DNA from 2 places in the Roseovarius sp. M141 genome. Region 1 is predicted to be linked to the other one. Evidence: riboswitches for the same ligand, from Rfam matches in the RefSeq annotation. Region 1 holds a riboswitch; the other holds the start of a gene.
The links. A riboswitch is a leader RNA that binds a small molecule or an ion and turns the genes downstream of it on or off. The one in region 1 is predicted to bind cobalamin.
Positions count from the first base shown of each region.

Region 1 (5,516 bases):
TGGGCGTGCGCTCCAGGCGCGCGCCGTCGTTCTTGGCGTCAGTGTATGTATAGGCGCCAAACAGGGTCAGGCCGGACGTCAGGGCATATTCACCCGACAGCTCGATGCCCTTGGACGTCGTCGTGCCCGGCACCTGACTGTAACAGCCGGGGAACATGTTGCCGCAAGCGGTGGAGTTCGGATCGTAGTCGATCAGATCATCAATGTCGGTGTAAAACAATGTCGCCTTGACGTAACCGACCGCGCCAAAGGTTTTCTCGACGCCCAACTCATAGCTGCTGCTCTCCTCAGGCTGGAGCGAGGCGACACCGTATGGTCCGAACCTCTCGTACAGCGACGGCGCGCGATAGCCGGTGCCATAGACGGCGCGGAATGCCAGATCCTCGATCGGGCGCCAGACTGCCGCAAGCCTACCGGTCGTCTGGCCGCCAAAGCTTGAATCGTCGTCATGTCGCAGGGCGGCAGATATATCGATGTTGTCCGCCGGGCTGAACAGCAGCTCGCCATTGACGGCAGTGTCATCCTCGGACCCACGCGACGCGCCCGAGGTGAATTTTTCCTCCGTATACTCGGCGCCAAAGTTCAAAATCGCGCGCGCGCTCAGTTCGGCACTGCCCAAGTAGGACACATTCTGACGCTCGCCCGTGAAAGTGGTGGTAAATCCGCCCGGATCGTCGCGGTCGACCTCGAAATAGCTATAGCTTAGCGTGTGGGTGATTGCGCCGGTTTCAAGCGTCGCAAAAAACCGCGCGCCCTTTTCGGTGAAATAGTTGATGCCGGTCGCATCATCGGAAAATCTGCTGCGGTCGATATCCAGCGTGCTGTCACGGTAATGCAGGGCAGCACCAATGGTGAACGCGGCGGTCACGTTATATTCGGCGGTCAGATCTATGGTTGTCTGCTCGAACCCGTCATCTTCGGTGTTGAAGCTCTGAGAAGAAAACCCATCAGTTTTGACCCGACCATAGCTAAGCGCGACAAACCCGCGCTCTGATCTATAGCCCACGCTGAGCGCGCCGGAATAGGTATTATACGTACCCGCCTCGACATTGGCCTGGCCGGAAAACCCAAGATCTTCGGGTACATATGTCAAGATATTCACAACACCGGCTATCGCCTCGGAGCCGTAGAGCGCCGATTGCGACCCCTTCAGCACCTCGATACGCTGAACGCCTGACGAGGTGTACCCGCCGAAATTGAACTGATTCTGGGTGCTCGCCGGATCAGCCACGTCGATGCCGTTGATCCGAACGCCCACATAGCGCGCGGGCAGTCCGCGGATCTGGATGCCGCCCCTGGCACCAAGCCCACCGTCCGAGGTGGAACTGACACCCGGCAAACGGTCCAGCCGGTTGATGACCGAGATGTCATTCTTGCCTACCTGATCCCCCTCAAGCACCTCAACAGTGGCGCCGGTGCGGCCCAGTTCTACGGGGGTGAGGCTGGACGATAGCACGATGGTGCCCAGATCATAGGTCTGTTGCGCTGCGGCGGCGGCGGCGATCAGCGCGCCGGTAAAGCTCAGGCCCGTGGCGGTCAGGACGGTGGAAGTGAGAAAAGAGCGTTTCATATATGTCTCCGGGCCGCCGGAATACGGCGATGCAGGTCGTAAGAGTTGCATGCGGAATGACACGACGGCCCCTCCGCAGGCGGCGAAATGCCACCACACCGGAAGACTCCGTTGTCCACGACGCGCCCCGCGTCCGGACAGGGTGAGCACTTCGGCAGGTCTCCTGACTTGCGGGTCAACGCTTGGCCGGGCCTTCCCGCCGCTTCGTGCGGCAGTGACATGTGTCCGGCTTCGCTTACCGCCTACAGTTGCGGGGGCAGTCACGACATTGGCGCCGGGGCGCCGCATCGTAGTTCCCTATTATCCAGACGTATGACAGCCGGGACCGAAGTAGCGCGGGTGTAACCTAGTGCAATGCTGCGGGGAAGGGGAAAACCGGGCGCCGGAACTCATCGTTTGAGGGCGCCTTTGATGCAAAGCCGACACCGACCGGCGCGGCGTGGCAGGGCGAGTCGGGGATGGTGGGTGATGAGGGGCTCGAACCCCCGACATTTTCGGTGTAAACGAAACGCTCTACCAACTGAGCTAATCACCCGCGCGACCCCTCTAGCGTCAAGCGCTGCGTCTGGCAAGGGTGGTTTGACATCTGCGCCCGGCAAAGTGCGGTCTGTATCGGCATTGCGTGCCGTGACCCCCTTGATCCGTAGAACAAACGCCGCTTACCTCTAGTCAGGCGCATCCAGCCGCGTCTCGCGCCCTTGGCTAAGATGATAGATACAGCCCTGCCCGTTATCCTGCGCGCCCATGTCGCCCGGCTCCAGCCCTTTGGTCAAGCCGCGCAGCACCTGCCCCCACAGGCCATGGGCAACCACGATGCCAGGCCCGGCAAGGCTGTCGGCAAAGCCCTGAACGCGGGCGATCAATTGTTCCAGCGTTTCGCCCTGCGGGGCGGATGTATAGGTCAGCAGATCATTGTCGCGCTGCGGCAGGTCGGCCTTCTGCCGACCCTCCCACGCGCCTGCGCCGATCTCGGCCAGACGCGGGTCAATGATGACGGGATGCCCTGCCAGCGCGATCGCCGCCGTCTGACGGGCCCGGCCCAGTGGCGAGACGTAGATGCCACCACGCCCTGCCGCTACTTCGCCGAGCGCGTCGCCAACCAGACCTGCCTGCATCTGCGCTTGCAGCCTACCCATGGCTGTCAGCGGAGAATCCAGCCGCCCCTGAATGCGGCCGGCCGCATTCCATTCGGTTTGCCCATGCCGCAGGAACCACAGATCCGGCCAGTCATGGCGCAGCGATACACTCATACTTCAAGCACCTGAAACGAATGGAAAATGGTGGGTGATAAGGGACTTGAACCCCTGACATCTTCGATGTGAACGAAGCGCTCTACCACTGAGCTAATCACCCTTTCGCCGGTTTTTAGCGTCACTCGGCGTCGTCTGCAACCGCTTCTTTTCCGCGCTTCTTCGCCTGATCCTTGCCCCCTTGCGGATGCACCGCCGCTGCCGGACGGACGAGCGCGTCATCGCCTGCCCCGGGCGCATTCGGCTGGCGGATATTGGCGACGATCACGCGCGCCTTGCCGGTGTCCTTCATGCGCTTGCGCTTGATCTTGCCCATGGGTTGCAGGTTCAAATCGCGCCCCTCGCCCAGCGCTTCGCCCAGGACGGCCAGCATCGCCTCGACAACGGGTTTGGCATATTTCTTGGGCACATCCGACCGCTCGACAACCGTGGCGATCAATTCCTGCTTTTTAAGGGGGACGGTGCCGTCATCCGCAACTTCAAACTGTTGCGCGCGGCCCGATTTGGGCGTCGCCGGGGCTGCGTCCGCTAGTGGGCGACGGGTGGCCGACGTCTGGGGCGGCACTGCGCTGGCGCGGGCGGGTTTTGTGCCCTTGGGCTTTGGTTTGCTGACTGTTGGTTTGCGGCTTACCATGACGGCGAACTCCTGAATTTTTCCCACTTGGCAACAGATTAGACGCCTGCCGTGGAATACGCCAGTAGCCTGATGGGCAGCCGCCCCCGTCAACGCGGCCTTCAGCGGCCCTTGAACAGCCCACCAAGGATACCACGCACAATGCGCCGTCCGGTCGTGCCCTTTAGCTCGCGCAGGACCGCATTGCCGACGGCTTTGCCCAGCTCGTTGCCGATGCCTCCCCGGCGCGGCTGCGCGGTCGAGCGGCCGACGCGGGCACCAGTGTAGCGGCGCCCGGCATTGAAGTCCCGCTGGGCGGACGATTGCTCCTGCGCGGCCTCTTCGGCCTCGGCCGCGTCGTGGGCGGCAGATTCGGCGCGGGCCTTGAGTATCTCATAGGCGGATTCGCGATCGATCAGCGTCTCGTATTTCCCCACCACCGGCGAGGCCTGCATCGCGGCGCGGCGCGCGGTCTCATCGATCGGCCCCAGTTTCGACGATGGCGGGCGGATCAGCGTGCGTTCGACGATGCCGGGCACGCCCTTGTCCTCCAGCATGGATGTCACGGCCTCGCCAACGCCGACATCGCGAATGGCATCGATGGTGCTGAACCGGTCATTCGGGCGGTAGGTCTCTGCTGCGCGGCTCAGCGCCTTTTGATCGCGCGCGGTGAAGGCACGCAGCGCGTGCTGTACCCGGTTGCCCAACTGGCCCAGAATATCCTCGGGCACGTCATCGGGGTTCTGGGTGATGAAATAGACGCCAACCCCTTTGGAGCGGATCAGGCGCGCGACCTGCTCGACCTTGTCGACCAGCGCCTTGGGGGCGTCGTCGAACAGCAGATGCGCCTCGTCAAAGAAGAACACCAGCTTGGGCTTGTCGGGATCGCCAATTTCGGGAAGCGTCTCGAACAGTTCGGACAACAACCACAACAGGAAGGTCGCATAAAGGCGCGGCGATCCCATCAGCTTGTCTGCCGCCAGAATGTTGATCCGCCCGCGCCCATCCGCGCCGATATGCATGAGATCCGCCAGATCCAGTGCAGGCTCGCCGAACAGCTGCGTGCCACCCTGATTTTCCAGCACCATCAGCTGACGCTGGATCGCACCGACCGACTGCACCGACACGTTGCCATAGCGCAGCGACAGCGCGGCGCGGTTTTCGCCCACCCAGACAAGCAACGCCTGTAAATCCTTGAGGTCGAGCAGCGGCATCCCCTCTTCGTCCGCGACGCGAAAGGCGATGTTCATGATCCCCTCCTGCGCCTCGCTCAGTTCCATCAGACGGCTCAGCAGCAGCGGCCCCATTTCGGCCAGCGTAGTGCGCACCGGGTGGCCTTGTGCGCCGAAAAGATCCCAGAACGTGACGGGAAAGGCAGCGTAGCTGTAATCCTTCAGCCCAATTGTGGCCGCCCGATTGGTGAACGCCTCGTGCAATTTGAAATCAGCGCTGCCCGCCTTGGCAAGGCCCGACAGATCGCCCTTCACGTCCGACAGAAAGACCGGCACGCCCGCGTTTGAAAACCCCTCGGCCAGGATCTGGAGCGTTACCGTCTTGCCGGTGCCAGTGGCGCCCGCGATCAGCCCGTGCCGGTTGGCGTATTTCAGGCTGAGGGTCTGCCCCTGTGAATAGTCCGGCCCGCCGCCGCCGATGAAAATGCCGTTGCCCAAAATGCCGCCCCCGATTGTGCCGATGCTGCTGCGTGCCACGCGACCATACATTCTTAACCTCTTCGTGCCACTATCAAATTCAGCCCGGTGCTGCATGTCCTTCCGGCGCCGGGGTGACTTCCTTCCTGTCAGTGTGGCCGCGCCTTCGGGTGCGGCCATTTTCACATCGAATTTGCGTTCATTTTGACTGTTGACGATGATTCATTGCTGCCGTAGCGTCGGCCTCAATTATTAAGTCGGCCAAGTCCGGCGGGGAGACGCGAAAGGGGGCCGCAAGGCCCCTTTTCTACGTCCGATCCCATATGTTGGCGGGTGCCTGGGCCACGCGGAATTCCGCCATGCGCCGTGGCTGGATTTGCGATTTGATCCTGACAGTTGCGGCGCGGCATGTTAGGTCGCCTTGTAACCTACAA
Region 1 covers NZ_VCNH01000008.1:2,545,730-2,551,245, forward strand. The annotation lists gene FGD77_RS16370 (TonB-dependent siderophore receptor) at 1-1,570, opposite strand, end outside; cobalamin riboswitch at 1,706-1,915, opposite strand; tRNA gene FGD77_RS16375 (tRNA-Val) at 2,030-2,105, opposite strand; gene FGD77_RS16380 (histidine phosphatase family protein) at 2,236-2,820, opposite strand; tRNA gene FGD77_RS16385 (tRNA-Val) at 2,849-2,923, opposite strand; gene FGD77_RS16390 (HU family DNA-binding protein) at 2,942-3,454, opposite strand; gene FGD77_RS16395 (helicase HerA-like domain-containing protein) at 3,556-5,103, opposite strand.

Region 2 (5,516 bases), on a different contig from region 1:
GGAAAAACACTGGGGCGTTCACGCCACGGCACAAGGCCATCGGCGGAGGCGGCATAAGCGGCGGCACCTGCAAGGGATTTCGACACTGTCGGCACGGCTCAGCCGTCCATAGATGTAGGTCCATTTTCCGGGCGACGACAGTGCAACAGTCGCCCCTGTGAACAGGCCGACAGGCATTCAACCGGCACGATCTGCACCCTTCCGGCGCACCTGGCTCGGTCAAGGCTGCGTGCAGCAATGCGCCGGGGCGTGGCGCATCGTCCTGTGGCACCTCGCCAGCGCGGCAAGTCATGCAGACATGCAAGGAAGCGGTCATTGGCGGGTCTCCTTTCTGGAGATCAAAAGGCGCATGGCGGGCTTCCGGTATTCGCTGACGCAACGGTCACTCCTCAACGAAAAAGCGTCGTGATGGCGGCAAAAAGCGTCCCGTCCACGGCAAGCGGGCCGTGGGTGTTGCTGTTCAGCGTGACCAAAACGATCACCTCGCCTGGTGGCAGACGTGGAAGATGCATCCATGCGCCATAAAGACGGCCCAGCTTTTCACCGTTGACATAAACATGCGCATGCCCCTCGCCCGGCACATCCACCAGGCCGACGGCCCGGCGTGAAGGTGAAGTTTCCGGCATGAACCTGAAGGTTGTAGCCCTCGATCTGGATCGCGGGGTCAGCTCAATTGCAACCTCGTGGCGCACGGAGTGCGGGGCACCTCAAGCGCAGTGGTGTGCGCGATATCTGCGCGCTGCCGCTGTGGCCCCCCCTTAGTCATGCCGCCATGCACAGCAGCATAACCGTGATCGTGCCCCATCAAAAGTGACCCCACTGCCCGCAGCAAGCGTGAAGCCTATTCCGCCACCGAACACCAGTCCGATGATGAAAAAGACCAAGCGCCCTGTTCATGCGCCAACTCTCGCTGTGTCGTGCGCCTCCTCCCGCCGCCAAAAATAACCGGCGAAGGCGCCCAGCAACACCCACGCGGCCAAACCGACGCCCGCGGCCCGCGCCGCGAAGAGGGCAGCGATTTCTGGTGGCACTGTGCCACTAAAGCTGTCCGGCTCTGGCGCGCCGATCAAATGAGGTGCTGCCAGCAAGACCACGGCCAGACCCCGAAGCGCCCAATTGCGCGCAAACGCAAGCAGCCACAGCGCCACCCCCGCCGACACGACCGTGGCAAAACCACCAGACCTGCCTCGCACCCACCTCTGCCGCCGCCACGCCCGGAACCTCGGGCGCAAGCGTAAAGGCCGGGGCAGGGTGGAATGTGACGAAGCCCGCAATGCCCCAGATCATCCCCATGCGCCCATCTATCTGCGCGCCGCGCCCCTCGGCCACTGACATCATCGCCAGCAGGAGCAAGCCATAGCCCGTATAGGTCAGCATCGTGAAGATCACGCTCAGCCCGTCACGAACCGCATCAAACCCCGGCAACACCGGATGCGCGGTGACCGGATCGGCCCCGAAATGCAACAGTTCTCCACGCTCATAAAGCTCCGCATGCAGCAAAAACAGGCTGCACGAATGCCAACTGTAGCAGACCGGCAATCAAGCCAGCTACAGCACCAGCGAACAACGCGCTGGTCAAAAATTTAGAGAACATCCGTTAGTGGCAGGGAAAGCCGGTGGCGTGACGCACATCGTGGGCGGCGTCATGCAACGCCGGAGGCCTGAACGTGGCCTGTCAGGGTAATAATCGCCAGTCCCAGAACTGCCGCGAAAAGCGCGGGCAATATATCAGCGCGCAACTTGCCATGGGATTGGCCCTGAACTTGGGTCAGTGTAGTCATTGTAGCTCTCCTTACCGTCCACCCGACGGCATCGCGTTTCAATCGTGCTTGGCAGGTCTCCTGGCTCGCGGGTCGTGGCTGTTTGCCCGCCTTCCCCACCGCACCCGTCGTCGGGTTTGGCAAGTGGCATGAGGGGCAACAGCTCACCGCTTACAGTCGCGGGGGCGGCTCCAGCTTCGGGCGGCTGCCCTTACTGAATTCCCCTGTTAGGTTCCACACATTTCTGCGCTTTTCGGAACACCAAGCCTGCTCATATAACCAGTTTGGTTTCGCATAGGCAATACGATTTTCGCTGTGTCGCGAAGCCAGACTGTTTCACAAGGAATTTCCGGTGGTAAGGTGTGCAATCTTCCCGGAAGTAAGGTGCTTCATTAGCAAAACTTGTTTGGCAAGACGCATGAGGAGATACTGATTGAAAACGAGCAGAAACACGACCGCGCGGTCATCTCGATGCTACGGCAGGCCGAAGGCGGCGTGCCGCTTGCCAACCTTCGGTCGCAAGAATTATCTCTTCATGGGGCAAAAAGGACGGCGGTAAAGTCGCAGCCATCGCCTACACGCTTATCGAAACCGCGCGCATGAACAGCGTCGACCCAGATGTTTGTCTTCACTGAGTGCTCGACCGCGTCGCAGATCACAAGATGCCCCGCCGCGACGACCTCATGCCGTGGGACTGGGCGGCGGAATAAGTGTCAACAACAGTCAGACGGGACGTGTGTGGACGCCGCCAGCTGCCGCCCTCGGGACCGCGATGCTCTCGCTCGGCGCCTGCACAGTGGTTCTGATGTTCGCCAGAGCGTCCGCCCGCCATTGATGGAGTACAGCCGAGCCGAACAGTCAGGGATGGCCGACGAGATTGAAGCGTCACCTGAGGGCGCGATGATGATCGACTGGCTGGCGGATTACGCCGTGACGCGGGACCAGGCACGGGCTTGCGGATGATCTGGACGGACAGGTCGGATATAACCCCCGTAAAGTAATATGCGGCGGGACCGCCTAGAGATAGGCCCGATTTGTTTCACAAGGTTGCGTTTTCAATCGGCCGCGGGAAATTCCACGCATCTGATAACGCCACACTGCATCATCGCACGCCATGGCCGAAGAGTACCGCGTCAGGGTCACCGGGTCATCCAGCACTGGTCAAGCCAGTCCGAAACGCTACCCGGCCAGCCGCGTGACGCACCGCGCGTGTCGGGATGGTTATCGGAAGTGAGGCGGAAGGAGATCATGGCGCGATGCTGCCACGGTTTTTTTTCGCAGGGCCGGTTGCAAATCGGTAAGCGTTATATGGCGGTAATCGGTTCCAGCAAACCGCAAGTCGCGTTTTTTTGCACGCGGTGGCCTGTCGCTGCCCGCTTATGCACGCTGGTGCGGTTTTTCTGGTCCGGTGTTGATGTGGCGTTGATGTAAACCGGACAAGCAAAAGCCCGACTGATTAGGTCGGGCTTTAAGCTTTTGATTTAGCGCTGTTATTTGGTTGCGGGAGTAGGATTTGAACCTACGACCTTCAGGTTATGAGCCGAAATATCTGCGATTCCAATAACTTAGATATTTCAGTGACTTACGCGCCAAGCCTTTGATTCCGCGCATTTTCTACTCCGACGACACCCGACATTGACCGGGTTTCACCGTCACCGACCGCGCCAAAACGGTGTATGCGGGTTGAGGTGGCGTTGAGGTGGCCGATCCCTTATCTCACTGGATCATGATCGCGAACGGCCCTGAGCTGCCATTCATCACGGTCACCATTGCTGCATATAAACGATTGACCTCCCCCCTCCCCACTGAAAAATTCCCGACTGGGGTAAGTCTGTTTCTTTGAAAGGAGGCGGATGAAGGGCTTTGAAACAGAAAAAATATCCGACCAATGCAATCAAGCGATCGTTAGTGACGAGAGTCCGTTACTAACGATCGCGAACTGCGGTTCGGACGATTGTGTGATCACGCCAACAGTGTTTGCGGAATCGGTGTAGGAACATCTATCTGTGACAGGCTGGCCAAGAGAGCCTTGGCATTAGCTAAGCGCACGGCTGTTGCCTTTTCAGGCTTACGTTGAGCCGTTTCATTCCAGGGATCATCGTAACCATCGTGGGCCAAAAAGACCGCAGTAGCGGCCAGCTCCAACTCGATCGAGTCGGCAGCAGCGGCAAGGGTTGCAAGGCTATGGCGTGGGTTGCCTTGTTCAAGTTCTTGAACATTATCAATAGTATACGTGGAATACGTCCCACCCCATGCCGTTTGATCTTGGCGCTCATTGAGGTTTCCAAACAATGCACCAAACTTTGCAGATGAAGCCAACTCTTCACTGAAAGGGCCGTAGTGCTTGTATGCAAAACGAAAGCTATCATCGAGACCCGTCGCAGTAAGCAGGTACGCAATCTTCTGTAACCGCGTCCGACCTACGATCCGACCACCTGCATCTCGAATGAGATTTGTAACTTCTTCTATCCTAATATCGGACATCAGTTGATCTCCCCTTCAACAATATCTTTTATTACCTGTAAGGCTTCAGCGTCTGATTCATCATAGTATGCGCGAGTCAGCCTATAAACACTCAAAGATTTCACTATCTCGGACCGTTGCCTGATGTCGATCAACTCGCCACCATCGGTACGCACGTTGATCTGCTCAGTATAGCCATTGCTACCACCACCTGCCTTGTAGGGCTTTCGTTCGGCCTCATCTGTGATGATACGGGGAACGACTGCCTCTTGCTTCTTTTCCCATTCTTGTAGCTTCACCACCGCCGAGGCGCAACATTTTTCAATTTTCTCTATATTTTGCAGGTCCATCGAATTGTGGGGGGTCACATCTGTGGGTAATTTCCGCCCGAATGTCATAGCATTTGAAAAGTTTCCGGTTCAGGAGACGATCTGAAAACTCCGAGAGGATTGGATCATCTGCTTCAAGTAAAAGCTGAAGTGCGCCCCAAACAGCCGTGTCGTCTAAAGCCAAGGCTGTTTCGAGGCTCTCAGGTTCCTTGGCAAACTTGATCAGTGGATGGTTCGAAGGTAATCCAGTTTTCCCCACAGCGTCATCTCCAACCAACTCGACGAGTCGAACCAGAACTTCCGCGAATAACTTCTCAGCACCTCGTGTGGTCTTATGAAAATAGATTGTCGGGTAAAGTTGGAATAACCCCAGAACATAAGATTCAGCCGCTTGTATCGCCTTCGGGCCGATTACGAAGGTCGGTACTGAACCAACAGCCATATCGTCAACGCCAGTTGTCACTTCACCAATGTCGAGATTGGCCAACAACCAAGTCAGATCAATGGCAGCATGTTCACTTCCTGTCATCATCCGATCACGCTGCATGTAATCAAGACGGTCTGCGTCAAATTGACTGGAAACAACTGAGTTGTGAAGCGTGATCTTACCTTCTTTCTTAATCATGTTAGCAACACTTGATGCGAAACCATCCATGATATCTGCATTCAGAATTTCAGCAATTTCGCCATTTCGAATAAGCTCATCGCTCATAACTTCATGATCGGCCAGCTTCAACTTCAGACGCTTTCCAACGGTTTCAAAAGCGTGGCTGAATGGGCCATGACCCACATCATGCACTATGGCAGCAGCCAAGGCGATTTTCTCACGTGACCCCCTGATCATCTGTCTTCTTCCTGACGATCTCCATAAGTTCTCTAGCCGTATGAAACACGCCGATGCTGTGAGCAAACCGCGTATGCGTTGCGCCTGGATACACAAGTTCGGAGAAGCCCAACTGCTTTT
Region 2 covers NZ_VCNH01000009.1:802-6,317, forward strand. The annotation lists gene FGD77_RS22565 (hypothetical protein) at 390-626, opposite strand; gene FGD77_RS22025 (CbtA family protein) at 894-1,148, opposite strand; gene FGD77_RS22030 (CbtA family protein) at 1,039-1,500, opposite strand; partial or broken gene FGD77_RS22035 (CbtB domain-containing protein) at 1,598-1,781, opposite strand; cobalamin riboswitch at 1,814-2,041, opposite strand; partial or broken gene FGD77_RS22040 (transposase domain-containing protein) at 2,275-2,470, shown strand; gene FGD77_RS22045 (hypothetical protein) at 3,723-4,244, opposite strand; gene FGD77_RS22050 (hypothetical protein) at 4,244-4,573, opposite strand; gene FGD77_RS22055 (HD domain-containing protein) at 4,545-5,396, opposite strand.
Region 2: linked by a shared signal. The riboswitch ahead of FGD77_RS22035 (CbtB domain-containing protein) and the one ahead of FGD77_RS16370 (TonB-dependent siderophore receptor) in region 1 are both predicted to bind cobalamin.